Regions from separate parts of the Paeniglutamicibacter antarcticus genome, predicted to be linked through region 2. Evidence: predicted binding sites of a transcription regulator. Region 2 holds the regulator's gene; the other holds the start of a gene.
The links. Region 2 encodes Rex, which represses fermentation and respiration genes when NADH is low (regulators of the CRP and FNR family bind a similar motif). Its sites were predicted from a motif close to CTTGTGAANNNNTTCACAAG; they were not measured.

Region 1 (14,320 bases), on a different contig from region 2:
CTGAGGTTGGGGGACCCCGTGTCCGCCGGCGATGAGCTGCAGGTGTTCCTCCACGCTCAGCGAGGGAAAGAAGGCGTCTTCGTCAAAGACAACGGAAACGGCCTTGCGGTAGATGAAGCTCGAATCGTCGGTGAATGCCCCAAGGATCACCGACTGCCCGCTGACCGGCTCCTGGTACCCGACGAGCGTGCGCAGCAGCGTGGATTTTCCGGCAGCGTTGAACCCGACGATACCCAGGGTCTCGCCGGGTTCAACCAACAAGTCCAGTGGGCCACACACGTCCTGGCTGCCGTAGCCGGCGACCAGTGCACTGGCCCTGAGCAGTTCACGTTGGGTGGCGTCCATGTCTTGACGTTACCAACCAGCGCATCCGGCGCGCCTCAGCATTGTGGATGATATCTGTACCTCAATAGTCCGGCCCCTCCGGCAAAAACACGGTGGTAGGGCCGTTCGCCACGTCGGATGAAGGAGCACATCGGCCCGGGCTGATTCGGTATCGGCCCTAGGCGGCAGGACCGGCTGGTTGGGCCCCGCTGCCGTAGCTGGGCTCCCTGCGTTTGAACCAGCGGATGACCAGGGTGGTCACCGGAACGAAAAGAAATTCCACAGCTGTCTTGTAGACGAAACCAACCAGCACGTAGTTGAGGAACGTCGACATGTCCGTGATGCCGATGACTCTGGCTGCGATCGAACAGAAGATCAGGGTGTCGGCAAATTCGCCGGCACCCGTCGAGCCCATCAGGCGGCCCACCAGCCCGCGTTCGCCAAAACGTTCCTTCATCTTGACCAAGACCCACGAGTTCAGTGTTTGTCCGACCAAGAAGCCCAGCAGTGACGCCAGAACGATAAGCCAGACCGGTCCCAGGGTCCGCGCGAGGGCTTCCTGCCCGTCATACCACTCGGCGGCCGGCAAGTGGATCATGATCCAGAAGCACAGCGTGGAAAACACGGCCAGCGCAAAGGTGGTGATGATCGCCCGGCGAGCCACCTTGAATCCGTAGACCTCGGAGATCACGTCGCCCAGGATGTATGCCAGCGGAAAAAGGAAGAACCCCCCGTCGGTGACGATGGGGCCGAAGGTGACCCCCTTGGCTGCACCGACGTTCGAAAGAATGACCACAACGGCCATCAGCGCAAGAACGGTTGAGAAATAGGGGCTTCCGGCGGACGCAAAAACGGCGCGCGAAGCCTGTTGACGTTGTGAAGTTGAGGCGTATGTTTTGCCCATGGTTGTTCCCGATCGAAGAAGTGGTTCGCCAAGCCAATCCCGGAAGCCTCGATTCCTGCAGCATCGCCAACGAGACGATGTGTGGTTTCGGTGCCGGTGGGACCGCTCGCTGTATTAACACTCGAGATTCAAGTATCCCATGGTCTCAAAGGCACGTATTTTCCGGATTCCCGCTCGGGTCTGCCAATGGCGGGCACGGTTGGTATTGGTGCGCTTCCGTCGCGATTGGTCACGTTTTGAACGTGTTCAAAAGTTGATATGATGGAAAATCAGGGGAACGACGCGAAAGGAAACGCCATGGTGACGCCGATTGGCAAGAGTGCCCAAACCCGCCAGCTGCTGCTGGACACCGCCATGGAGCTCTTCGCGGCAAAAGGTTTCGCCGGGACCACGATGCGGGCCATTGCCGCTGAATCCGGGCTGTCCTTGGGCAACGCCTACTACTATTTCGATTCCAAGGACGCCATCGTCCATGAGTTCTTTCGCGAACTGGTCGAGAAGCACAGGAACGTCTCGTGGCCGCTGTTGGTGCCGGGAAACAACCTCGAGACGAATCTGCGTATTGCCCTTGAGTCTGCACTGGAAACCTTGGCACCGTTCCACGAGTTCGGGCCCGCGTTCATCCGGACGGCATTCGCCGGCACCCACAGCGACCTCAGCGATGTCCATCGCGCACTCGAGTTCGGGTTGTGGCGTCAGGTGGTCTCGGTCAGCAGCCCGCTGCCTCCGCTGGCCATCCGAAAGGACCTGCCGGAGTTGCTGTGGCTGATCCAACGCGGCATTTTCCTCTTCTGGGCCTACGACCGCTCCCCCGGAGCCTCCCGCAGTCGCCGACTGATCAAGAACGTAGCCCCGGTGATAGCACGACTTGTCGTGCTATCCCGGATGCCTGTGGTCCGCAGCATCCTCGACGACGTGCTCTCACTGGTGCGTACCGCAACCTAAGGCGAGCGAGCCCCCGCTTCACGAACAACCATGGAACACCGATCTTGGATTCGACCCGTGCAGGCGTAGAGTCGATAACGAGTCCTTCAACCGCGCTCGAACGGGCACCGGTCACCAGTGGCCAGCAAGCTTTTTGCGCCCTAAATAATTTTCGCCGCACGTCCCCGGAACAGGAGCCGCCAAATGCCATCCGAGTCCAACAGCCTTCCCCGTTGGGTACATTCCTTCGCACTTTTGCGGGACCGCACGGTGACCCGTGACGAAGCGGGCCTGCTACACAGCGTGGCCCGGGACGGAAGCGACAACGAAGTCACCTGTGCCTGGCCTGCTGCCGAAGACCTGGCATCGCTCATGGCCGATCCGGATCTGGCCAGCCAGGCAGGGCAAACCATGCTGACGCTCCTGGGCGCCCCCGAGGCCGCTGTCATCGATGAACTCCAGGCACAGGGGTGGAACAGGAAGGGCAACCGAGTGTTGCTGGCAGCCTTGGCCAACGATGTGGATCAAGTGATCAACCTTCCAGAGACTGCAACGCTCTTCGAAGCACCAATGGAGAACTACGACGTCGTGGAAATCGCCGACTTCGATGCGCCGGCCGGCCGGGGCCGTATACATTTCTCCCAGGGTTTCGCGCTGCTTGGCGACCCAAACATCATTGCCACCTCGAACGCCGAACAGTTCCGGGCTGCGATCCTGGCGAATCTTGCAGCCGCCGCCACCCGCCAGGGACTACCTGTGCTTTTCATGGTCACCAGTGCCGACAACGCCACCGGGACCCGTGCCGAACGTGCAAAGGGTTGGTCCAACGCAACCCAGCTGACCACCTTCGCCAGGGCGTGATCCCGCCCATCCTGGCCATCTCTTGCACCCGCTGCCACACAGAGCCGTTAACGCCGGTGACTGGGCTACGGCAAGTTCCCCCTAAAATGGATGCATGACTTCTGCCACCACCGGGACCCGTCCCGCTATCACCTTGACCATCGCCGGTTCCGAAGCAACAGGCGGTGCCGGCGCCCAGGCTGACCTGAAAACCTTCCAGGAACTGGGCACCTACGGCATTGTTGCACTGACCTGCATCGTGTCCTTCGACCCGAAACACAACTGGAACCACCGCTTCGTTCCGATTGACCCGCAAGTTATCGCCGACCAGCTCGAAGCCGTCCAGACCTGCTATGCAGCGGACCTGAGGACGGTCAAGCTTGGCATGATGGGTTCCCCCACCACCATTTCCACCGTTGCCGCAGCACTGAAGACCCAGGTATGGGACAACATCGTGCTGGATCCGGTGTTGATCTGCAAGGGCCAGGAGCCGGGGCATGCGCTGGACACCGACGAGGCACTGAAGACGGAGCTGTTGCCGCTGGCCACCTTCGTCACGCCCAACCACTTCGAAGCCGAGTCACTCTCAGGGATGAGCATCAGCAACGTTGCCGACCTGACCGAGGCCGCGAAAAAGATCCACGCGCTTTCAGGGGTAACCGTACTGGCAAAGGGCGGGATCAGGTTGGCAGGCAGCGACGCTGTTGACGTCTACTTCGATGGCGAAACCCTCGAGGTGCTTTCGGCACCCAAGGTCGGCGAAGTTGCCGTTTCGGGTGCCGGGTGTTCACTGGCCGCAGCCATCACCGCAGAGCTTGCCAAGGGCCAGACGCCGTTGCAGGCTGCTCGGAACGCCAAGGCCTTCGTCACCGCGGGCATCAAAAACCGGGTCTCCTCCGCTGCCCCCTTCGACGCCTTGTGGCAGGGCGGGACACGCTAGCCCTTCCCACGTCAAATAAGTTAAAACGCTGGTCCCGTGAAGTCACGGGACCAGCGTTTTGCGTTTCCCCAAAAACGCATCCGGAACACGGGTCCACGTGACGGGATTCGTTGCGGCCGGCGTCCTTGTCCGATACCAACCGCTTCCCTCCATCGACACAAGCCCACGTTGCCGACGGTGGGCCTCCCCAAGAAGCCCCACCAACGATCCACACACTATCGAAACCCTCCGTCACTTTGAAGTCCGGAGCCCGCCAAGTCTTCCGTCAGCCGAGCAAGAAGGGCCCCGGGCAGCATTTTTCAAAAAGAATTCTCAAACAACCCCTTGATACGTGGCGTGGCTCACATAGTATGTGCCTTGGAAAGGTCGGCCCGATGCTCTCACGGGTTTCCTTCCCTCATCACCCTCACCGTAATTCAAGGAGAATAATGACTACCCCAAGTCGTCACAGTCTCACGCGGATGATAGTGGCATCAGCTTCGGGCATCGCCCTGGCCGTCACCATGTCCGTGCCATCCCTGGCCGCCCCTCCCAAGATCGAACCCTCGCCGGGGTCCCAGTCGCCCTCACTTGGAGGGCTTGCCCCCAAGGCAATGAAGAACCTGAAGGTCTCGGGACCCTTGTCCTCGGCCGAGGGCGAAGTCTCCGTCTATGTGCAATTCGAGGGCAAGGGCGCCTTCGAAGCAACGCAGCCCGAGGGGGCCAAGGAAGCCCGCGGCAGGTCCGTCAAGAACCCCGACAAGGTCAAGAAGATCCGTGCGGACATCAAGGCCAAGGGAAATTCAGCAGCCAAGACGGCAAAGGCAGATGTCATCTACACGACAACCAACACGCTGCCGGGCGTGGCACTACGCGGCGACGCCGAGGCCCTGCGTGCCCTGTCCACGCGCAAAGACGTCAAGAAAATCACCGCAATCGTCCCTAAGTCCCGGGACAACAAGGGATCCGACGTAGACACCCGTGCACTCAACGCGTGGAACACCTTGAGCCAGACCGGCGAAGGGGTCACCATCGCGGTGCTGGACACCGGAATCGACTACACCCACGCCGGCTTCGGAGGCCCGGGCACGGTGGAGGCATACAAGAAGGCGCAGGCTTCCAAGGAACTGCCTTCCAAGCCCTCCGGGCTGTACGACCCGGACAAGTTCATCGGTGGTTGGGACCTCGTCGGCGACGACTACAACGCCGATCCGAGCGCACCTGACTACCAACCGGTTCCCAAGCCTGATTCCAACCCCCTTGACTGCCAGGCTGCCGGCCACGGTTCCCACGTCTCGGGCACCGCGGCCGGGTACGGGGTCAAAGCCGACGGCACCACGTTCAACGGCGACTACACCAAGCTCTCCGCCGACAAGGTCGGTTCCATGCTCATCGGCCCGGGCAGCGCCCCGGAAGCCGCATTGGTCGGTATCCGCGTCTTTGGCTGCGGCGGTTCCTCCTCCGTAGTCGGGCAGGCCCTGGATTACGTCCTTGACCCGAACAACGACGGCAACTTCGATGACCGGGCCCAAATCGTTAACATGTCTCTGGGCTCGGACCACTCCCCGGTCGAAGATCCGGAAAACGACATCGTCGATGCACTCACCAAGCTCGGGATCCTCTCCGTCGTGGCCTCCGGCAACGCCGGGGACGTCACCGACGTCGGGGGTTCCCCGGGCAACGCCCGCTCGTCACTGACAGTGGCCAACTCCGTGGGTTCCAAGGTCACCCTCGACGGCATCAAGGTCAACGCCCCCGCGGATGTCGCAGGAATCGCTGCCGGACAGTACTCGGCCAACTTCGATTACACCAGCGCCGATCCGTCGCAGCTCACCGGTGACGTCGTGATGGCCCCAGCCGCAAACGCCTTTGGCTGTGACGCTTTTGATCCCGGCTCCTTGGCCGGCAAGTGGGTCTGGCTGCAGTGGAGCGAAAACCTCGAGTTCCCCTGTGGCTCGGGCACACGCTTCAACAACGCCGAGGCCGCCGGAGCAACCGGTGTCATCCTTGACTCCGAGGTAGCTGTCTTTCAAGCCGGGATCGCCGGCAACGCAACGATCCCCGGAGCCCAGTTCACCAAGGCCTACTCCGATAAGCTGCGTCCCGCTGCGGAAGACGGCACCCTGAACGTCACCCTGGATCCTGCCCTGGTGGGTACCGCCTCGGCCAAGTCCGGGCTGGGGAACACATTGAACTCCTCATCCTCGCGCGGTGTCCACGGCTCGGAAGGCATCGTCAAGCCCGATGTCGCGGCCCCAGGCACGCTCATCGGTTCGGTTGGCGTCGGCACGGGCAACGGCCCGGCAGTCATGTCCGGCACCTCCATGGCAACCCCGCACACCGCGGGCATTGCCGCCTTGGTGGCAGGCAGTGGAAACTACACAGCACTGCAGGTCAAGGCCCTGGTGATGAACACCGCCACGGTGGACATCCTGGCAGCCAACGGGAAGGCCTACGGGCCCAACCGCGTTGGTTCAGGACGGGTGATCGCCGATGCGGCAATCAAATCCCCCGTCTACGCCTATGCCACCGCCGATCCGTCGCTGGTCTCAGTGGTGTTCGGCGTCATTGAAGTGGACAAGAAAAAGTACAAGGCCACCAAGTCCATCACCGTGGTCAACAAGTCCAAGAAAACCCAGTCCTACAAGCTGAAGTACGTTCCTTCAACGCAAATCCCGGGTGCAAGCTATAGCTTGAGCCAAAAGAAGGTCACGCTCAAGGCAGGCAAGAGCGCCAAGGTCAAGGTGACGCTCAACGTCGATGCGCGCACGTACGCAAAGACGATCGATCCGACGATGGAGCGCGAACAGCTTGGCCTGCCGCGTGCATGGGTCGCGGATGTCTCGGGCCGGGTGGAGCTGAGCAGTCCCAAGGCCCCGACGTTGCGCGTACCTGTCCATGCTGCACCGAAGCTGGTTGCCGACATGAGCGCAAAGAAAGTCAAGTTCCCCAAGCGCTCCAGCACCGGAACCATTGAGCTACGTGGCAAGGACATCCGTGCGGGCTTCCAGGACACCCAAGTGGTTTCACTGGTCTCGGCCTTCGAGCACGGTGCTGCTTCATCCCGCCTACCCAAGAGCGCCGATGAAGTGCCCGGCGCACGCTCCATGGACCTGCAGCACGTCGGTGCTGCTTCCACCGTTCCCACCACCGGCGCGGCGGATGGAATGCTGAACTTCGGTATCAGCACCTGGGGCAACTGGGCGCATCTGGCCGGTGGTACCGAGGTCGACATCGAAATCGACGTCGACCGCGACGGTGTGGCGGATTTCGTCACCTTCAACACCAACGTCGATGAGTTGGACGCCGACCTGTCAGCCACCTACGACCTGCGGACATCCGAGCAAGTGGATCTGCAGTTGCTCAACGGGGTCGGCGGAGACGTCGATTCCAACACCTTCGACACCAACGTCGCAGGATTCCCGGTCACCTTGGAAGCCCTGGGGCTGACGGATTCAAGCGGTCCGATTTCCTACCGTGTCATGACCTACTCGCAGTACAACACCGACGAGTCCGGTGCCAATGTACCGGTGGATAAGACCAAGTGGATCGATTTCAACGCCATCACCCCGAAGATCTCCTTCGAAGGCGCTGGGACGGTATTTGGCGATCTGGACCGGAGCACGTTGGGCACCACGCTCTCCAAGGGCACCACGAACGCGAAGGCGCTGCTGCTGCACTTGCATAACGCCTCCGGCGACCGCGCCCAGGTCTTGAACGTGAAACTGGACAAGAAGAAGCGGAGGTAGTGCCGGCCCCGAACGGTGTTTGAAGCATCAACGGCGCGGCTCGGAGGACAGCGGTGAAGCATTTTTCACCGCACGTCCTTCGGTCCGCGCCGCTTCGGTGTGCCGGGCGGAGGCCTGGCCAAGCGGTTGGCGGCAGTGTTTCGGAGCCATGGAGCAAAGACGCAGGCACCTCTGGTGCTAGTTGTCCTTGGCCCGGAGAACGTGGAGCGCTGCGGAGTCAATGATTCGGGCGAAAGCTGGGTCCTCGCTCGCCTTGGCATGCAGGGCCTTGGCAATGCCCGGCACTTTCGCCGCGTCAACGCAGAGCATCATCGTTCCGCCGGCCTCAAAGAAATTCAGTGCCCTGGTGCCATAAGCCCAGGGGTCCAGCTGGACGGCATCGCACATGTCGTCAGAGACGACGATTCCGTCGAACCCCAGATCTTCGCGGAGCATCCCGCGCATGATGGTCGAGGAGAACGGAGCAATGTTCTTGGCATCGATCTTGGAGTAGTACGCGTTTGAGACCATGATCCAATCGTTGCCTGCAGCAATTCCGTCCTTGAAGGGCCTAAGTGCGGCATCGTTCCTGGTGGTCTTGGTATCCGTGACGTTCTTTGCAGTGTCGGTGTTTTTGGTGACACGTCCAAGTCCGGGGAAATGCTTGATCACCGGGTCCACGCCTGCGGCATGCATGCCGTCGGAAAATGCCAGGGATGCTGCGGAGACCGTTTGGGGATCGTATCCGTATTCTCGTTTCCAGTACCCGATGGGTGCGTTGGAGGGAGCGAAGGTAGCCGAGGGGACGGTGTCCGCTACCGGTGCAAGGTTGACGTTGATCCCGGTCTTGGCCAGTTCCTTGCCCCATCCAGTGGCTCGCTCACGCAGCGTTGCCGTGGCCCACCCGCCTTGGGTCAGTGCCGCAGGCAAGGTTGAGAAGCCTGCTCCTTTCAGGACCTGGACGGAGCCGCCCTCTTGGTCGGTAGCGACGAATGCCTTGACATCCACTGACAACGACTTGGCGATGACCGACTCGATCCCCTTGACGACGGACTTAGTTGCCGCTGTCCCGCCCCTGCTCCTGCCCTTGAGAAAGAAGTTTCCCAGCTCGTGGGTGGCGATGGTCGAGCGGTCGGCTGCACTGCTGCCGGTTGCAGGAACGCCGATCATGAGGACCTGGCCGATTTTTTCCTTCAGCGTCATGACATCCAGGATCTTTTCGGCTGCATCCTGCGACACCGCCGGAGTTGGTGTACCACTGGCTTCTTGTCTCGGTTCCATCGATTGCGCCGGTTCCGAGGTGTGCGGAGAAGTTTCTGGCGTACCCGGAGTGATTGACGGTGTGCTCCGGGCACTGTTCGATGTCGACTGGCCTGTGCTTGTGGCGCACCCCGTCAAGACCATGGCGGGAAGAACCAGCAGTGGAAGGACCCTTCGACCCAAGAAAGTCCTTGCTCGCAAATGATCCATGGTGCGCGTTCCCCCTTTCTCCGTCCACATTCAGCGTGCCAGATAAACCCCCGGCGGCCAGCATCGTGGGCCAAAAACCTTATCCAGTCGCCGCCTGTTATTGTTTTCGGCCCTGGTTGAGACCGGATCCACCCAAGCTTCTCTCCTTTTCGGAGTCGTGGGGAGATACGGCTTCCGGAATCCGTCTTCGATGCCGCTCCGGATGCCTGGTCCAAGAAGCTAAGCTCGCACGATCGGTATGTCGGCCCACTCCGTTGTGAATTTCGGTGACGAAAATTCTCGTTTCATGGACCAGTCTGGTTCCACGGCCAATCCCCCGGAGCCGAGCCCAATGGACTTGTTCCCGAATCTTGCCTTGACCGCACCCAAGACATCCCCGACGTGCGTTTCGGCCCCGCCTTCGTCAAAGACCCCCAACATTGCCTGGCCCGCCTCAGGCTGCAACCCGGAAAGCACCACCCCTCCCCGGACATACGATGCCCCCTGGTGCATGATTTCACGCATGGCGGCGACAGCCAGTCGGGCCAGCAGGATCGGGTCCTGTGTGGGTGAGGGCAACTTGATCGTGAGCGATGGAAACGAGGCTTCGCCCGAAGAAAAGCGGTTGGTTCCTGCGGTGACGGTGAGCAGTGTTGCCCAAAGCCCGTCGGAGAGCAGCCTGGCCGCCCCGCGTTGGGCATAGACGGACATGACCTCGACCATGCCCTCGATGGTAGTCACGGGGCTGGAAAAGGACCGCGAGTACATGATCTGTTGCTTGTCTGCACGTTCCTCGTTGTGCGGGATGCATGCGATCGAGTTCAGTTCCAGGACCGTACGTTGGAGCACCACGGAAAATCTTTTGCGAATCTCCGTCGCGTCGGCGGCCTTGAGGTCGGCGATGGTCGAGACACCCATGCCCGCGAGCTTCGTCCCGGTACGGGCCCCGACGCCCCACAGATCCGTCACTGGAACCCTTGATTGGATGCGTTCAACTAGTTGCGGATCCATCGAGTCCATCGAGCACACCCCGTCCAAGTGGGCATTGCGCTTGGCTACATGGTTGGCGAACTTGGCCAACGTCTTGGTCGGCGCAACTCCCACGCACACCGGGACCCCGACGTTCAGTGCCACTGCCTTACGGATCCGGGAAGCCAGCTCTCCGAGCTGCTCGGGATTTCCTTGTACCCCGAGGAAGGATTCGTCGATGGAGTAGACCTCTTGCCAGGTGCCAAACCGCGAGAGCACCTCCATGACCCGCGCACTCATGTCCCCGTACAATTCGTAGTTGCTTGAGCGCACGACCATGCCATGGCTCTGCCCGAACTGCTTGACTTGAAAAAAGGGTGCACCGGTAGTGATCCCCAGGTCCTTGGCTTCCTGCGAGCGTGCAACCACGCACCCGTCATTGTTGGATAGCACGACGACCGGCCTGCCATCGAGGCTTGGATCAAAGACCCGCTCACAGGAGACATAGAAGTTGTTGACGTCGACAAGCGCGATCCGCTCAGCCAAGGTGCCACCTGACCTTGTCTTGCATGCCTGCACCGGGAAGCGTTTTCAGCATCCTCTGTTTGGCGGATCGAAAGACGTGCGAGCGCAAACCATCATCGGGGTTGCCTGCGACGGCATTTCGCGAGGTGAGCCCAGCAGGCACTAAACGTGGTGCAGGCACCGCGTGACAACTCCCCAAATAGTGGTCGCCTCGGTCAACGGTTCTGACTGCTCGACCGGTTCCTCATCACTGGACAGAACCATGGCACCGCTGTGGGACATGAGCCTGCGAATGACCAGCTCCCCTGCATGGACGGCAATGACAACGGAGCCGTCGCGCGGGGAAAGCGCCCTGTCCACGACGATTTCGTCGCCATGGCTTATTCCCGAAGATGCCATGGAATTACCTGTCACCCGCATGAGGAACGTGGAGGTCCGGTCTTGAATCAGCAACCGGTTCAGGTCGATCCCGCCGGTGTAGTAGTCCCGCGCCGGAGAGGGGAATCCCACGGCCTCAACAGCGCCGACCGGCCCGTGGGATCCGGGCTTGGGAAGGGGTTGCCGAGGTAGGTCCATACCAAACATTGGCCCCGCCATTCATAGAACGTAGATTCGACTTCCGAGTCTACCAGCGGCAATAGCGACCGCAGGGACGGTTACGGCTTTTCAGTGGCACCCTCTTCATGCGTCAACTTTTCCGGGGTGCCAACCGAGGCTTCGGTAGCACCGGGAGCGCTGCCGGTTCGGCGCACGGCAAGGCGAAGCCACCAGAACAGCAGCAGCATGCCTACCAGTGTCGTCCAAGCCCACGATGGGACGTATGCATCTATCTGCCGACCCAAGTTATCCACCGTTGCAATCAGGCCCGACGGCAGAAGTTCAGGCACCGTGGCCAAGCCATTGGTGAAGATCATGATCCAGCCCACGAGCACGGTGAGCGCACCCATCACCAGCGAGGTCGTGTGAAACCACAGCCTGCCCACACGGAACCGCCGTCCCCTCATCCAGCTCACCGAGCTATGCCCGAGCCTGCGGATCAGTAAAGCAATGAGGATGACCGGCAGCACCATCCCCACGCCGTACAGGGCCAATAGCGTCCCTCCACGGGTCGGGCTTGCGGAGGTTAGTGCCAGGGTGAGGATCGCGCCCAGGACCGGGCCCGTGCAGAAACCCGCAATTCCGGAAACAGCCCCCAGCGCAAAGGTGCCGGCCAACGACCCGGCCACGGGGCGGGGTTTTCCGGGAATGAACCGGGAGAAATCAACTCCGCCGCCAAAGGCCGTGAGCAATCCCAGGGCAATAAGCAACCATCCTGCTCCGTTGAGCAAAACCCCGCGATCGATCGTGAAGGTTCCACCCAACCAACCGAGGCCAAGTCCGAGCGGGACCAGGGTGATCAGCAAGCCACCCAGGAACACGGAGCCCAAGCTCAAGAGCCTGGCGCGTGATGTAGCGATATTGGCAAGAAATGCCGGGAGTAACAGGGCGTTGCACGGGCTAAAGACCCCAAGCATTCCGCCAAACAAGGCATAGGCGAAGCCGATTTCCATGCTGGTCCGCCCGACCCCTATTGGGCCAGTTCCTCGTCAATGGCCTGGATGAAGACATCCAGTGGCTGGGCACCGATGATCGGGCGCCCGTTGACGATAAAGGTCGGTGTGCCGGTGACCCCCAAGGAGCTGGCTTCATCGTGGTTCTTCTGCACCAGGGCAGCAGTGTCCGCGTGTGCCGCATCGGCGGTGAACTGCTCTGCGTCCACGCCGATCCGTTCAGCCAGCTTCTCGATGCCCTTGGCGGAGAAATCGGCGTCCTTGGCCGTTTTACCGTCTGCAAAAATCGCGTCATGGAATGCCTGGAATTTGCCTTGCTTGCCGGCGGCAACGCCAAGCTCGGCGCTTTGGCGTGAGTTTTCGCCGAAGAACATGATGTCCCGGTATTCAATACGCAGCTCACCGGTATCCACGTATTTTTCCAGGATCGTCGGCAGCGACTCGGCAGCCCACTTGGCGCAGTAACCACATTGGTAGTCCGAGTAGATCACCATGTCGACCGGCGCATCAAGCTCTCCGACGGCCGTGGGGTCGTTGGCGTCGCGTCGTTCCACGTCGACCCGTTGCTGGGTCTCAGCGGGCGCGTCAGTGCCTTGGCTTGGGGCCGCTTGGGTCACTGCGGCCGCGGGTGCGGGTTCACCCGGGGCCGCAATCTGCATGCCAATGACAATGCCGAGGCCCAGGGCCACCGGAATCGGGAGGATCCAAAACCACGGCAGCTTTGATCTGGCAGGTGTTGCGGGTGTTTCCGACATAGAACGAGAAACCGATTTCTTTCAAGGCCCGCCATGGCTTCCGCTTAATTGCACGCCGACCATGGTTGCCTGGGCAGGGCACTCATTGCGGAAGAAGGGCTTGGGGCATTCCTATGTAAAACGTATCGAAACGCGATCCGCAACGCGAATCCTGGGAAGGAAATTTCGAAAGAGCATGGCCTTGCTACGCATTTTCCCGCAGCACGTTCTTTTGGACCTTGCCGGTCGAGGTCCGCGGAAGGTCCTCCGGGAAATGGATGGCCTTGGGCACCTTGAACCCCGCCAGCTGCTGTCGAGCATGCGCCGCCAATGCCTCCGAATCCAGGCTCGAACCGCTGGCGCGAATCACGTAGGCGACCGGGGTCTCGCCCCATTTCTCGTGCGGAACGCCGATGACCGCCACATCCAGCACCTCGGGGTGGCTGGCCAGTGCCTGCTCGACCTCGATGGTGGAGATGTTCTCACCGCCGGAAATAATAATGTCCTTGGCTCGGTCACGTAGCTGGATATACCCGTCCGGGTGCATGACCCCCAGGTCCCCGGTGTGGAACCATCCGCCGGCAAACGCCGTTGCCGTGGCCTCGTCGTCCTTGTAATAGCCGATCATGACATTGTTGCCGCGCAGGACAATCTCACCCATAGTTTCCCCGTCGGCGGGCACGTCGTTCATATCCATGTCAACGATGCGTGCGGATTCGGCTTGGATCATGCCTACACCCTGCCGCGAGACCTTCCTCGCCCGGGCCTCCGGCTCCAGCTGGTCCCACGAGTCTTGGTATTCGCAGATCGTAGAGGGACCGTAGACCTCGGTCAGGCCATAGACATGGACAACTTCGATACCGAGCTTTTGCAGCTTGGCGATGATCGCCGGTGAGGGCGGTGCTCCGGCGGTAGTGATCTTGATGCTTTCGGCCGGCGCGTGCGCGCGCGTCGCATCCGCAATGATCGAGCACACCGTTGGAGCCCCGCAGAGATGGGTGACGCCCAGATTCTCGATGGCATCCCAGACCGTGTCTGCGCGCACCCCGCGCAGGCACAGGTGTGTTCCACCGGTTGCGGTGACAGCCCAAGGCGTGCACCAGCCGTTGCAATGGAACATCGGCAGCGTCCACAGGTAACGGGTGTGTGCGTCAAAGCCTTGGTGGAACGCCTCGCCCAGGGAATTCAGGTAGCTGCCGCGGTGCGAGTACAGCACCCCCTTGGGCTTGCCCGTGGTTCCTGAGGTGTAGTTCAGCGTGATGGGTCCTCGTTCATCGGCGATTGCGTATCCAATATCCGTCGCGGGAACGCCAGCAATGAACTCGGCATAGGTGGAATCGACCTCAACATCGGCCCGGGCACCAGTGAACTCCGGATCCCGGATCTCGATCAATGCCTCAAGCGTCGGCATTTCTGCGCGCAGCGCTGCGGCGGCATCCAGCAGCTCGGAATCG
Region 2 (14,320 bases):
TGCGCGAGGGGTTGATGCTCCGGCGCTTCGACCACGTACTTTTTGACTCAAGCGTGCCGCTCAGTAGTAGCGTGGGTGTCGGAGAGGTGGCTTTGGGACAATCCTCGGTAATGTCGATGTCCTCAAGCAGCACGGCACTTTAGGTATAAGCAGAGGCAGGGTTCCATGATCGAGTCAGGGCACGGCAGCAGCACCGAGATCCCGGTGGCGCTTTCCAGCGCGTCGGTCTACCCGCTGAACGTCCATGACGCCTTCGCGGTGTCCCACGACCTGGGCTACGACGGGGTCGAGGTGCTGGTCACCGGCAACCAGGTCTCGCAGGATCCCGCCGCACTGAACCGGCTGGCCGAACGCTACGAACAACCCATCATGGCCATCCACGCGCCCACGCTTCTGTTGACCCAGCAGGTCTGGGGCACCGCCTGGAACAAGATCGAATCCGCGGCCGCCATGGCCGTTGAGGTGGGGTGCGACGTCGTCGTTGCCCACCCGCCGTTTCGCTGGCAGGGCATCTACGCCACCGAATTCGCCACCGGCATCCGCCGGATCATGGAGGAATACGGGGTGAGGATCGCGGTGGAAAACATGTATCCGTGGCGTGCGCGGGGCCGCGAAGCGAAGATGTACCTGCCGCACTGGAACCCGATCCCCGAACCGTACGAGTTTGTCACCTGGGACTTCTCGCACTCCGCGATCGCGGACATGGACTCGGCGGCGGCCTTCCGTGATCTGGGCGAGAGGCTGAGCCACGTACACCTGTGCGACGGCAAAAACAACGGCAAGGACGAGCACCTGGTGCCCGGACGCGGCACCCAGCCGGTCATCGAGGGGATCGAATACCTGCGCGACTCGGCCTGGGACGGCGTGGTGGCCGTGGAGGTCTCCACACGCAAGGCCAAGGGAGCCGGGGAGCGCGAGGCATGGCTGGGCGAGACACTTCAATTCGCCCGACGCCACCTGGCCCCGGTGAGTCAGGACGCCAAGGGCGGGTCCGCCGCCACGCAGTAGCTGGGCACCCGGGCTTCCACACGCCCGCCCGATGGCTCGACGGGCCATCGGGCACCCATCCGTGGAAGACTGGTGAGATGACTTCTGTGCAATCGACTCCTCCCCATGCCACGAACAAACTCGCCTTCCTGGGCACCGGGTCCATGAACGGGGCGGTGCTGCGGGGCATCATCGCCTCCGGCTACGATCGAACCGCGGTGGTAGCGACCCTGCGCAGCGACGCCAAAGCCGATGACCTGCGCACCGAAACCGGCGTCACCGTGCTGATCGGTGAGCAGGACCCCGAGGCCAACATCAACGCCGTGAAGGATGCGGACGTTGTCTTCCTGGGCGTGAAGCCCGTGGGCATCACCGCCCTGTGCGACCAGATCCGTGGATCGCTCAAGCCCACTGCCGTGGTCGTCTCGGTGGCGGCTGCCATCACCATCGAGATGATGGCGGCACACTTGGAAGCGGGCCAGCCGATCGTGCGTTCGATGCCCAACACGCCGTTGAAGGTGGGTTCCGGAGCGGTGGGCCTGAGCTCCGGCGAATTCGTGACCAAGGAAGACCTGGCCGCCGTTGTCGAGCTGTTCTCCGGTTCCGGGGTGGTCCATGTGGTTCCCGAGGAGCAGCAGAACGCCGTCTCGGCGATCAGCGGCTCGGGACCGGCCTACGCGTTCTATCTGGCCGAGGCCATGGCCGCGGCAGGGGTGGAGCTGGGCCTTGATCCGGCACTGGCCACCGACCTGGCCCGCGCCACCGTTGCAGGGGCGGGCAAGATGCTCGCTGAGGCGGACGCGGATCCCTCGGCCCTGCGCAAGGCCGTGACCAGCCCCAAGGGCACCACCGAACAGGCACTGGCGACTTTCGACGCCGAGGGCATGGCCAAGATCGTCGCCCACGGCGCTGCGGCGGCAGCGGCACGTGCCGCTGCCATCACCAAGGAGCTCGGCTAGCAACCACCAAGGCACCCGCCCCCACCAACCCTGAAAAACCAGGGGACGCGGCGGGTGTCTTTGTGCGTTGTGCCTTAGGGCCGGGCCGCGAAGCGTTCAAGCAGGTCGACGTGTCCCGAGACGATCAGCACGTCGCGCCGGGTGACCTTGGTGTCGGGCTGGGCGTAGGTGAAGTCCTCGCCGGGGGATTTCACTCCCACCACGGTAATCCCGTACTTGGAGCGCACCTGGGACTCGGCGAGGGTGAAGCCCTGGGTCTCCTTGGGCGGGTACATCTTCACGATCGCGAACCCGTCGTCGAACTCGATGAAGTCAAGCATGCGCCCGCCTACCAGGTGCGCGGCACGCACCCCGGCGTCGGCCTCGGGATAGATCACGTGGTTGGCTCCGATCCGGGTGAGGATCTTGCCGTGCGAGGGCGTGATGGCCTTGACCCAGAGGTGCTCGATGCCTAGGTCCACCAGGTTCACGGTGATCAGCACGGAGGACTCGATGGAGGTGCCCACCCCGACCACAGCCGAGGTGAACTCCTGGGCGCCGAGCTGGCGCAGCGCGTCGATGTTGGTGGCGTCGGCCTCCACCACGTGGGTGAGCGTAGAGGCCCACTTCTGCACCAGTTCTTGGCTGCGCTCGATGGCCAGGACCTCGCGGCCCTGTTTGACCAGTTGCTCCGCCATGGAGGCGCCAAAACGGCCCAGCCCGATGACCAGTACCGGGGCGTTGTGGTCCGGTTTCTTCTCAGCCAATGATGGGCCTCTCTTCGGGGAAGTGGTAGAGCTGATTGCGTTGGCGCAGGGCCAACGCGGTTGCCAAGGTAATCGTACCGATTCGACCGGCAAACATCAGCGAGGAGAGCACGTACTTGCCTGCGGGGGGCAACTCGCCGGAGAGCCCCGTGCTCAACCCCACGGTACCGAAGGCCGAGATCGACTCAAAGACCGCCCGTGAGATCGTGGTTCCGCTGATCACCAACAACGACGCGGTGGCCAGCAGCACCAGGGTCGCGCCCAGGACCATGATCGAGATCGCGACGCGCATGGTGCCCTCGGGGATGCGACGGCCGAAGGCGCGAACGTCGGTGTCGCCGCGGGCCTCGGCGAAGATCGCCAGGAACAACACCGCGATGGTGGTGACCTTCAGGCCCCCGGCAGTGGAGGCCGAGCCGCCGCCGGCAAACATCAAGGCGTCCGAGAGCAGCATCGTGACCTGGTTCATCTCACCCTGCTCGACCAGGTTGAAGCCTCCGGAGCGGGTCATCACCGAGGCAAAGACCGAATGGATGACCTTGTCCCCGTTGTTCATGGAGCCGATGGTGGCCGGATTGCTCCATTCCGCCACCGCCCAGAGCAGGGCGCCGGAAACCAGCAGGATCGTGGTGACCAGCAGGGTCAGCTTGGTGTGCAGCGACCACTTCTTGGTATTGAAGCGGTGTGCCAGCAGCACCATCAGCACCGGGAAGCCCAGGGAACCCAGAAACACGCCGAGCATCAGTGGAACAAGGATCCACAGGTCGGTCTCGTAGGGCACCAGGCCATCGGAGTGCGGGGTGAACCCGGCGTTGTTGAAGGAGGAGATCGAATAGAAGATCCCGTGCCACAGTGCCTCGTTCAGCGGCTCGCCCAGGATTAGGAAGCGCGGGATCAACATCAGTGAGAGGGCGACCTCGATGGCCACCGAGGTGGTGATCACGATGCGCAGCAGCGAACCGACCTCGCCCAGGGTCGAAGCGGCGGAGGTGTTCATCGAATTCTGCGCCATCAGTTTCCCGCGCACGCCCAGGCGCTTGGACACCGCCAGGGACAGCACCGAGGCCAGGGTCAAGATGCCCAGGCCGCCGACGAACACCGCGATGATCATCACCAGCTGCCCGAAGAAGGACCAGTGGGTGGCGGTGGACACCACCGTCAGTCCGGTCACGCACACGGCGGAAGTCGCAGTGAACAAGGCGTCGTGGAAGGGGGTTGCTTCGCCGGTGGCGGAGGAGATAGGTAGGGCGAGCACCGAGGAGAACAGGGAGATCACCACGACGAAGGCCAACAGCGCCAGGCGTGCCGGGGACTTGACGGTGAAGTCCGCCGCCGCCCTGCGCCACAGGCCCAGACGCGTGCGCCATCTGGCAAGCGCGCCCGATCCGGCGCCCTGCCGTCGTGGTGAGTCGGAAAAGGGAGAGGACCCCATGTGTTTAGTTCGGCTCCAAGACGTGGACATCTTTCTTTGCGCGGAAACCCGTGTCCCGCAAGCTCCCACAATAAACCATGGCACCTGCGGATTCCTCGGTGGCGGGGCCGACTCGCGCCCACGCAGGACCACGGGCGGGACACCGCTGGCGGCAGGCCGGGTGTCTTGGAGCACACCGGCGCCGTGGATCGCGTAGCCTGAGAGTGTGTTTGCCGACAATGCACCAGTGCCCCCGACCCAAGTGATCTGGAGCGAGGAAATGATGGCGTACCGCTTTAGCGAGACCCATCCCATGCACCCGCTTCGCTTAGATCTCACCGCCCGGCTCTGTACCGAGCTGGGGCTCTTTGAGCGCGCCAACCTCAGCGTCGTTGCACCACCGGTGGCCACCGACGAACAGTTGGCAACGGTCCACGATGTCGGGTACATCGAGGCCGTCCACGAGGTCAGTGAGCATCCGGATGTGCCCAACGAGGCCCGGGGCCTGGGCACCGAGGACAACCCGGCCTATGCGGGGATCCACGAGGCAAGCGCGCGGCTGGCCGGCGGGACGCTGCTGGGGGCCGAATCCATCCTGGCGCAGAACGCCCTGCACGTGGTGAACTTCGGTGGCGGAATGCACCACGCCTCGGCCTCCAAGGCCAGCGGCTTCTGCATCTACAACGACTCCGCGTTGGCGATCCAACGCCTGCTCGACGGGGGAGTGGGCAAGGTCCTGTACATCGATGTGGACGCGCACCACGGCGACGGCACCCAGAGCATTTTCTGGAACGACCCGCGGGTGATGACCATTTCCATCCATGAAACCGGCATGTCCCTGTTCCCCGGCACCGGGTACGCCAACGAGATCGGCGGTCCGGGCGCCGAGGGCACGGCCGTGAACATCGCCGTTCCCCCGCGCACCTCCGACGCCGCCTGGTTGCGTGCCTTCCATGCCGTGGTCCCGCAACTGGCCGCCGCATTCGCACCCGAGGTGATCGTCTCGCAGCACGGCTGCGACGGCCACCGCGACGACGACCTTTCCAACCTGCGCTTGACCATTGACGGGCAACGGCAAAGCGCGCTCGATATCGCCGAGCTGGCCACCCGTCTGTGCGAGGGCCGTTGGATCGCCACCGGCGGCGGAGGATACAACACCGCTTCGGTGGTCCCGAGGGCGTGGAGCCACCTGGTGGCCATTGCCTCCGGCAAACCCGTTCCACTGGCAACCAAGGTGCCGCAGCCGTGGCGCGAATACGTGCACGAGCGCTACGGGATCTGGCCGCCGGAGTCGATGGGGGACGACGCTGAACTCTGGTGGCGCAGCTGGGAGGTCGGCTACGATCCGGCCGACCCGGTGGACCGCACCATCATGGCCACGCGCAAGGAGATCTTTCCGCTTTTCGGGCTGGACCCCTGGTTCGACTAGAGGCTTCGAGGATGCCAACGCACGTATATGCAGATAGAGTTATGCGGTGGCACATGAACAAGTCTTTTCCGCGCTGGCCGATCCGACCAGGCGTCGGTTGCTAGAAGCCCTGCTCGAGGACTCGCGCTCGGTAGGCTCCCTGGTCGAGGCCTTGGGCGTTTCCCAGCCGACGGTCTCCAAGCACCTGAAGGTCTTGCGCGAAGCCGGGCTGATCACGATGCGCGCCGACGGGCAGCGCCGCTACTACGCACTTGAGCCGGCCACCTTCCTCGAGTTGCAAACCTGGCTGCAGCAGTACCTGCCTCCCGTCTGCGCCCTGGCCGTGGTTGCCGATTCCTTACCCGATCCAGCCGCCCTCCCGCACGATGCCACACACCAGGCCACCGTTGCCGCGGCCCAGCTGGGCAGGACCGTGGGACGCGGCCTGGAACAGGTGACCGGACGGGCACAGGACTTCCTCGAACGACTGCCCAAACCGAAGTTCGGGCGCAAGCGCTAGGCGGTTCACGAAGCCGGAAACGTGCGCGTCATCATACATCCAGGACCAAAAAAGTTACGCGGGCTAGGTTCCATGATGACGTTAGGTTGTGCCCCGGGCGCCGCCCATGTCATTCTCTAGAGTGGGGCAGCGTCGCCAGTCATGGCGGTAGCGTGCCCTCATGCCTGCCCCAAGTGATGAGGAGATAAGACTTGGACCAGCAACTTGCGACCATCCGCGACGAAGTGTTCCGTCGCAACCCGGGTGAAGCGGAATTTCACCAAGCCGTGACCGAAGTGTTCGAAAGCCTCGAAGCGGTATCCCACAAGCATCCTGAATATGCCGAAGCCGCCATCCTGCAGCGCATGTGCGAGCCGGAACGACAGATCATTTTCCGTGTCCCCTGGACCGATGACGAAGCCCGTGTGCAGATCAACCGCGGCTTCCGCGTGGAGTTCAACTCCGCGCTGGGCCCCTACAAAGGTGGATTGCGTTTCCACCCTTCGGTCTACTTGGGCATCGTGAAGTTCCTGGGCTTCGAACAGATCTTCAAGAATTCACTCACCGGCATGCCCATCGGCGGCGGCAAGGGCGGATCCGACTTTGACCCGCGCGGCAAGTCCGATGGCGAAGTCATGCGCTTCTGCCAGTCGTTCATGACCGAGCTCTACCGCCACATCGGGGAATACACCGACGTGCCCGCCGGGGACATCGGTGTGGGCGGCCGCGAAATCGGCTACCTCTTTGGCCAGTACAAGCGGATCACCAACCGCTACGAGTCAGGCGTGCTCACCGGCAAGGGAATCAGCTGGGGAGGTTCCCTGGTGCGCCCCGAAGCCACCGGCTTCGGTGCGGTGCTCTTTACCCAGGAGATGCTCAAGACCCGCGGCCAGAGCTTCGACGGCCAGCGAGTGGTCGTCTCGGGCTCCGGAAACGTGGCAATCAACGCCATCGACAAGGCCCAGTCCCTGGGTGCCAAGGTCATCACGGCTTCGGACTCCGGCGGGTACATCGTCGATGAACGAGGCCTGGATGTCGAACTGCTGCGCCAGATCAAGGAAGTCGAGCGCGGGCGCATCAGCGAATACGCCCAGCGTGCCAAGTCCAAGAAGGTTCACTATGTCGAAGGCGGGAACGTCTGGGACGTCGATGCCACCGTCGCGCTGCCCTGCGCCACGCAGAATGAGCTCGACGCCAAGCACGCCAAGCGGCTGATCTCCACCGGTGTGGTCGCGGTCTCCGAAGGAGCAAACATGCCGTGCACCGCTGCGGCAACCTCCCTCTTCCAGGATGCAGGGGTACTCTTTGCCCCCGGCAAGGCAGCCAACGCCGGCGGCGTGGCAACCTCCGCACTGGAGATGCAGCAGAACGCCAGTCGTGACTCCTGGAGCTTTGAGCACACCGAGGCCCGACTGAGCCAGATCATGATCGGGATCCACGACCGCTGCGCTTGGACGGCCGATGAGTACGGAGTGCCAGGCAACTACGTCGCCGGGGCCAACATCGCCGGCTTCGTCAAGGTCGCCGACGCCATGCTGGCCCAGGGCCTGATCTAGCCAAGGCACCAACGGCACCGGCAAGGGGCCGGGACGTATAACGGAAACACGAGGTTTCCGGTGTCGGTCCTGGCCCCTTGCCCTCGTTCTATGACGCAGTGTGTCTCTCCGCACCGAGGAAGTATTTGTGCATATCGGCCGGCGACTGTACATTCTCATCCATGACTAATCGTTGGTATGCGTATTTTGTGTCGGCTCTGGAGGAGCCTAGGACGCGGTAAATTCGCATACCCACCTTCAGAGCCGACAAGGGCCGCAAGCTATTGCTTGCCGGCCCTTCGCTATTTCCACGATAGCGGCCCTGAAGGAATACGCAGCGTGATCGCCGGGGCCGCAGTGAAACCAATGGGCCCCCGGCGCAGAGCACCGGGGCCGCAACTGAAAGGCTCCAGATCATGAGCATTGCCATCGAAACACAGCGCCGGGCGAACACCAATGAACGCGTATGGGAGATTACCGAACTTCCCACCCCGGCCGAGCTGGTTGCGCAGCTTCCCGTGGGGGATACCCAGGGCTACCGGATCATGCGGGCCCGCCAGGAAATCGGTGCGGTCCTCTCCGGCCTTGATGCGCGCCTGTTGGTGGTCATCGGCCCCTGTTCCATCCATGATCCCGTTGCCGGCCTCGAGTATGCCGCCAGGCTTGCCGCAGCGGCCAAGAAACACCAGGGGGAGCTGCTGGTGGTGATGCGCAGCTACTTCGAAAAGCCCCGAACCACCGTGGGGTGGAAGGGGCTGGTCAACGATCCTCACCTCGATGGAAGCCACGAGATGGAAGAGGGCTTGCGCGCTGCACGGGAATTCATGCTCCGCGCCAGCGAGCTGGGCCTGCCGCTGGCCACCGAATTCCTGGAGCCACTCAGCGCACAGTACCTGGCGGACCTCATCAGCTGGGGCGCCATCGGGGCTCGAACCACCGAAAGCCAGACCCACCGCCAACTGGTCTCGGGACTCTCGATGCCTGTGGGCTTCAAGAACGGCACCGACGGCTCGGTGCAGGTGGCCATCGATGCCTGCCAGGCGGCCGCTGCCGCGCAATCGTTCATGGGGATCAATGACCAGGGACGTACCGCGATCGTGCGGACCACAGGAAACAAGGATGCCCACTTGATCTTGCGCGGAGGTGTGGACGGGCCAAATTTCGCCGCCGAGCCGGTGGCAAGGGCCTGCGCGGCTATGAATGGCGCAGGCATGAACCCGAGAGTGGTCATCGATGCCTCCCACGCGAATTCGGGCAAGTCCCACGAGCGCCAGGGCGAGGTCATCACCGAACTGGCGGCCCGGATTGCCGCAGGGGACAACACCATCGCCGGGATCATGGCCGAGAGCTTCCTGGTCCCTGGTGCACAGAAACATGACCCTGACACAGTGGTACAGGGTTCGGATGTGCTCGGCGGCCTGACTTACGGCCAGTCCGTGACCGATGCCTGCATGGGCTGGGAGACCAGCGCGCAGCTGCTCGATGTGCTGGCCAGCGCCGTGGGTGCAGCACGCTAGATACCGGACCCAGGGTTTCCGCGTGTTGCTCCGTTGGGCCGGTGCGCCGTGGAACGTTGTATAGTTCACATTGGCCCCATGTACCACTAAAGTGGGATGTAAGGGCATTGAATATCTTGGGGTGTTTGCGTGGACAGGGAGATCTCCCGCGCCCGCGCCAGGGCACGATTGTCGTGTGGAAATTGTCAGGAGAATCAGGGAATGGTCGAATCGCCAAACTTTGCCAGTGCGCGTTTCATGACGGTCGCTGAGGTGGCCGAGGTAATGCGTGTGTCGAAGATGACCGTCTATCGCCTCGTTCATGCGGGGGATTTGCCGGCTGTTCGGTTTGGTCGTTCCTACCGGGTACCCGAAAATGCCGTCCAGGAATACCTGCGGGCGGCCGGGTACGGACGCGACACGAGCACCGGCTAGTCCCGGCGCTTTTGGTGAAGTGGTCAGAATCCGCTCCAGAAGCAGGTAATCTGTTAAGGAACGTTTAACGTCAAGTTGGCTATTGTGGTGCTTTGGTGCCGAAGTAGTAGTCGGCAATCGAATTAGTTTGTGAGGAACCACTATGGGCTCTGTTATTAAGAAGCGCCGCAAGCGTATGGCCAAGAAGAAGCACCGTAAATTGCTTCGCAAGACCCGCCACCAGCGTCGTAATAAGAAGTAGACGCAGGCTCCGGGCTTGCCCGGAACCTGGCGCATAAAAAGGTGTGCTTCCCCAACGGGGGAAGCACACCTTTTTTGTTGGTCGGGCAGTGTGCCCGGATCGTCCGTGGAGGGCGGGGATGTTCAGCGACGGCGGCGCAGCGCTCCGATGCTTCGCCACAAGCCCCACAGGACTCCGGACACCCCGGCTGCCTTCAATCCAAAGCTTGCTGCCTTGCGGCCGGTCCGGAAATCGTAGATGGGCCAGTCGCGTTCCTTGGCGTGCCGACGCAGCCTACGGTCCGGATTGATGGCCACCGGGTGTCCCACGACCTCGAGCAACGGGATGTCGTTGGCCGAGTCGCTGTAACCCCAGCACTCGGCCAAAACCAGTCCTTGGCTTAGCGCCAGCTCCTGCACCGCCGCCGCCTTGGCTGCCCCATGCAGGATTTCACCCACGAGCCGTCCGGTGTAAACGCCCTCGATGTGCTCCACGCTCGTTCCCAGCGCTCCGCTGAGGCCAAGCCGCCTGGCCATGACCTTGGCGACCTCCAGCGGCGTCGCCGTGACAAGCCAGACCTGGCGGCCGGCGTGCATGTGTTGGTCGGCGATTGCCCGGGTGCCCGGCCAGATCTTTGACTCAATGAACTCGTCATAAATTTCATCCCCGAGCGCAACCATGTCGGACACGGAGAACCCTGCTGCCAGCAAAAGGGCCCGGTCGCGGATGGCGTGGATGTCTCCGAGGTTCTCTCCCCGGGCCACGAAACGTAATTGGTGAACGGCAAACCAGAGCACCTCACGGAGGGTAAAAGCCTGATGTTGGTACAATTTCCGGGCGACCGCGTAGAGCGAGGCGCCACGCATCAGGGTGTTGTCGACATCGAAAAAGGCGGCAGCAGTGCCGGAATTCACCGGCTCTTGCCCATGGAGGGACGCGGGGACAGGAGTGGAGGGCATCCGCCCAGTGTATTGCAATCTTTTTTCGCCGGAGCTGTAGCGTTGGCACATGAGCAGTGTGCAGAACCCCCGAGAGATAGCGTTGTTGGTCCGTTCCGGATGCCACCTGTGCGGCGCCGCGGAGAAGACCCTCGACGAAGTCACGAGTCGTTTGGGATACACCTGGCACAGCGTGGACATCGAACAGGACCAGGACCTCCTTGCCAGGCACTCGGAGGAAGTCCCGGTGCTGTTGGTCGATGGCAGGGTCAGGGATTTTTGGGTGATTGATGCCCAACGCCTTGAGTCCTTGCTCACCAGCTAGCGGCGGTCGGCCGTCGCCTGTTGCAAGCCCAACGCGAGGCAACGTCGCAAAGACCGGCCGGGAGGCCATGAAGCCATTCAAGGAATCGAGCCATAGACCCATGCCCACAGAACACCGTTTCGCTGGCGGCGATGTGAACATCCCCGCCTCCGGCCACCAGGTGGCTTCCGGCATCACGCCAGGGACGGCCTCGGCGCAGCCACCAACTGGATCGTTGGGCAGGGTTCTTCCGGAGGCGACACTGGCGCGAATGACGCAGTACCTGAGGGCCCTGAACATCATGCAGGCCAGCGGTGCGCAACGGACGTCCTCCGGAGTCCTGGCGACTGAAGCAGGGGTCAATCCGGCCATCCTTCGCAAGGATCTGTCCCTGCTTGGCTCCTACGGAACCCGTGGTGTGGGTTACGTCGTGACCGAGTTGACCGAACACATTTCAAGGGCCATGGGACTGCTGCAGGATTGGCGGGTCCTCATCATCGGCGCCGGCAACCTGGGTCGTGCGCTCTCCGGCTACGGGGGATTCAGGAGCAGGGGCTTTGAAGTCGTCGCGCTCCTGGATTCCGCCCCCGAGGTCATAGGCACGACCGTGGGGGACTTGGAGGTCCAGGACATAGTCCAACTGGACGACGTGCTTGAGGCCACCAATGCCAACATTGCGGTCCTTTCGGTTCCAGGTGCTGCCGCCCAGGGACTGTGCGACACGTTGGTGGGCCGGGGTGTGCGCAGCATCCTGAGCTTTGCACCGGTGGTTCTGCAGGTACCCAGCGGAGTGAACCTTCGCAAGGTCGATCTGGCCACTGAACTGCAAATCCTTGCCTACCACGCGCAAAGCCGGGACCGAGGGGAGCCCGTTGGCGGCTCGGTCACGGAGTAGGCCGGAAAAAATAATGGTCCGTGGATCCCGCCGGTTACGGCTGGGATCCACGGACCATTATTTTGCCTATAGGCGTTTACCGGTAGCCGGCGGTCCGTGCCGCGCGACGAGCAGCAATGTACTGGCTCGAGGGACGCAACCAAGCGAAAACCACCCCGACGACGCCCAGGATGACTGAAAGCGCCAGGAGCAGTCCGCTTCCGAGGCCCAGTAGCGACAAGACCGCAAAGACCGTAGCGAAGATCCGCGCCACGCTGCTTCCCTTGCGGACCATGAATGCAACCAATACGTAGACCAGCAACAAGATCACCGCAAAGACGACCACGGTGCTCTGGATCGTGGGGAGCATCCCGACCATTTGGTCGAGGCTCAGTCCTGAGGCTTGAAGTTGGTTCTCCAGGTCAGGAACCATGCTGAGCTCACGCCTGAAGGCTGCAACGTCCATGCTGAAAATCGAGCTGATGGTGCCGAAGGCGAAGATGACTCCCGCGGCAATGATTGCCCAGAAGGATGTTTCGAGCTCCTTGGGGCGGTGCGTCGGCATTTGCGGCGGCGCAAAGTTGCCCTGCTGCGGCATCGGGTAACCGCCGGGATAAGGCTGCTGGCCGGGGGGATAGTTTCCGGGTGCAGGCTGGCCGTACGGATTGTTGCCCTGAGGCACCTGACCGTAGTGGTTGGGGTTCTGCCCATAGGGATTGTAGGGCTGCTCGGCCCCCGGCTGCTGCCCGTAGGGAGGCTGCCCGCTGGCAGGATCCTGCGGTGCGCGCTGCCCGTACTGTGGTGGGTCCGGCTCGCCCGGCGGCGTCTGGGGATCATTTTCAGGGGTAGACATGATCTGCTCCTAGGGTTGGAAAACTACTGCTCTTCTTTCACGATATAGCGTCTGCTTTCTTTTTTGGCCCTCCCAAAGGATGGTATTGATGCCGTGTCCGCTAGCCCCTGCGTTGTAGCCGCCGCCCGCCAGGTAGCCGCGTCGCACGATGAACCGGGGATTGCGCAGCAGCGGGCCTGCTCAAGGAACAAGCGTATGGGAAACAAGGCCGGGAGAGGACGAAATCACGTTCCCGGTTTAGGTATCGGCCCAAAGATTTGAGACACTTAACCTATGTCGACTGCCACCGTTCACCTGCTGCGCCATGGGGAAGTGTATAACCCGGACAGGGTCCTCTACGGTCGACTACCGGAATTCCACCTTTCGGATCTCGGCCATGAAATGGCCGGCCGGGCTGCAGAGTATTTCACCGCGAAGAAAAACGCGGGCGCAAAAATCACACACTTGGTTTCCTCCCCGCTCGTGCGGGCCCAGGAAACAGCAGCCCCCGTCTCCACGGCCATGGGACTGGACATCGTGACCGATGACCGGATCATCGAGGCAGCGAACCGTTTCGAGGGGCTTTCGAGAATCAAGAGCCGACTTAAGGAACCAAAGTACTGGTCCTACGTCGTGAATCCTTTTCGTCCATCCTGGGGGGAGCCCTACCGGGACCAGGTGGCACGAATGATGACCGCAATAGTTGAGCACCGCGATCGAGCGGTCGAACTGGGCGGTCCTGGCGCACAAGCCATCTTGGTCAGCCACCAGCTGCCCATCTGGGTAACGCGCCGTTCCGCCGAAGGCAAGGCCCTCTGGCATGACCCGCGGAAACGCGAGTGCACTCTCACCTCCGTGACTAGCCTGGACTTTGAAGGTGAAAGTCTGGTCGCAGTCCGTTATGCAGAACCTAGCGTGGACCTTTTGGCGAACGCCGCTAACATCCCTGGAGCTTGAGATCATGACCGATCCCATCTCGTCCCAAGCGCAGCGCTTGGGACGACGTTCATTCTTGCGCGCCGCCCTTCTTGGTGCCGCCGTGCTGCCGCTGGCGGCGTGTGTGGGTGAGGAAGATGCCTTGGCGAAGCAGGCCCGTGAAGGCAACAACAAGAATTATATTGCCGGGGACGGATCGGTGCAGGAGTACGGCCCCGATTCACGCACGGATCCTGTGGAGATCAACGCAGTGGCCTACGACGGAACCACGATCGACTCGACCCAGTGGGCGGGCCAAGTGACAGTGCTGAACTTTTGGTATGCCGCATGCGCCCCCTGCCGCATCGAGGCCCCGCACCTGGTGGAACTCAGCAAGGAGTTCAACGGGAAAGTTGGTTTCCTGGGCATCAACGTCCGTGACGAGAAGGAAGCGGCCGAAGCTTTCGAACGCAGCTTCGGAATCAAGTACCCCTCGGTGCAGGACACCAAGGGAGCGATCCAGCTGGCGATGACAAAGTACGTTCCCCTCAAGGCGGTGCCCACCACCCTGGTCCTGGACAAACAAGGCCGCGTTTCGGCACGAATCCTGGGGGTCGCCGAGAAACCAACGCTCAAGGCGTTGATCAACACGGCACTCACAGGGTCATTGTGATCGCCCCCACGCTGGCCGGCGCCTTGATGCTGCCGGCCCAGGGCAACCTGTTTGCCCAGATCGTCCAGGACGGATCGCTGCTGCTGGC

Region 1: a site for Rex is predicted at 1,462-1,481, ahead of ABEA12_RS16320 (queuosine precursor transporter). Genes of this name have one in related genera too.

What each region holds. Positions count from the first base shown of each region.
Region 1 is NZ_BAABLK010000088.1:11,419-25,738, forward strand. It holds gene ABEA12_RS16315 (ABC transporter ATP-binding protein) at 1-345, opposite strand, end outside; gene ABEA12_RS16320 (queuosine precursor transporter) at 503-1,228, opposite strand; gene ABEA12_RS16325 (TetR/AcrR family transcriptional regulator) at 1,526-2,173, shown strand; gene ABEA12_RS16330 (hypothetical protein) at 2,357-3,013, shown strand; gene ABEA12_RS16335 (hydroxymethylpyrimidine/phosphomethylpyrimidine kinase) at 3,108-3,932, shown strand; gene ABEA12_RS16340 (S8 family serine peptidase) at 4,361-7,660, shown strand; gene ABEA12_RS16345 (glycoside hydrolase family 3 N-terminal domain-containing protein) at 7,838-8,920, opposite strand; gene ABEA12_RS16350 (Y-family DNA polymerase) at 9,329-10,603, opposite strand; gene ABEA12_RS16355 (LexA family protein) at 10,745-11,167, opposite strand; gene ABEA12_RS16360 (cytochrome c biogenesis CcdA family protein) at 11,239-12,132, opposite strand; gene ABEA12_RS16365 (DsbA family protein) at 12,150-12,887, opposite strand; gene ABEA12_RS16370 (long-chain-fatty-acid--CoA ligase) at 13,072-14,320, opposite strand, start outside.
Region 2 is NZ_BAABLK010000034.1:252,411-266,730, reverse strand. It holds gene ABEA12_RS12835 (Ppx/GppA family phosphatase) at 1-143, shown strand, start outside; gene ABEA12_RS12830 (sugar phosphate isomerase/epimerase family protein) at 166-1,008, shown strand; gene proC (pyrroline-5-carboxylate reductase) at 1,086-1,946, shown strand; gene ABEA12_RS12820 (potassium channel family protein) at 2,021-2,692, opposite strand; gene ABEA12_RS12815 (TrkH family potassium uptake protein) at 2,685-4,124, opposite strand; gene ABEA12_RS12810 (acetoin utilization protein AcuC) at 4,384-5,532, shown strand; gene ABEA12_RS12805 (ArsR/SmtB family transcription factor) at 5,579-6,031, shown strand; gene gdhA (NADP-specific glutamate dehydrogenase) at 6,223-7,566, shown strand; gene ABEA12_RS12795 (3-deoxy-7-phosphoheptulonate synthase) at 7,962-9,062, shown strand; gene ABEA12_RS12790 (helix-turn-helix domain-containing protein) at 9,264-9,476, shown strand; gene ABEA12_RS12785 (30S ribosomal protein bS22) at 9,619-9,717, shown strand; gene ABEA12_RS12780 (HAD family hydrolase) at 9,840-10,706, opposite strand; gene ABEA12_RS12775 (glutaredoxin family protein) at 10,705-10,959, shown strand; gene ABEA12_RS12770 (redox-sensing transcriptional repressor Rex) at 11,060-11,833, shown strand; gene ABEA12_RS12765 (hypothetical protein) at 11,910-12,665, opposite strand; gene ABEA12_RS12760 (histidine phosphatase family protein) at 12,939-13,601, shown strand; gene ABEA12_RS12755 (TlpA family protein disulfide reductase) at 13,606-14,232, shown strand; gene ABEA12_RS12750 (cytochrome c biogenesis CcdA family protein) at 14,259-14,320, shown strand, end outside.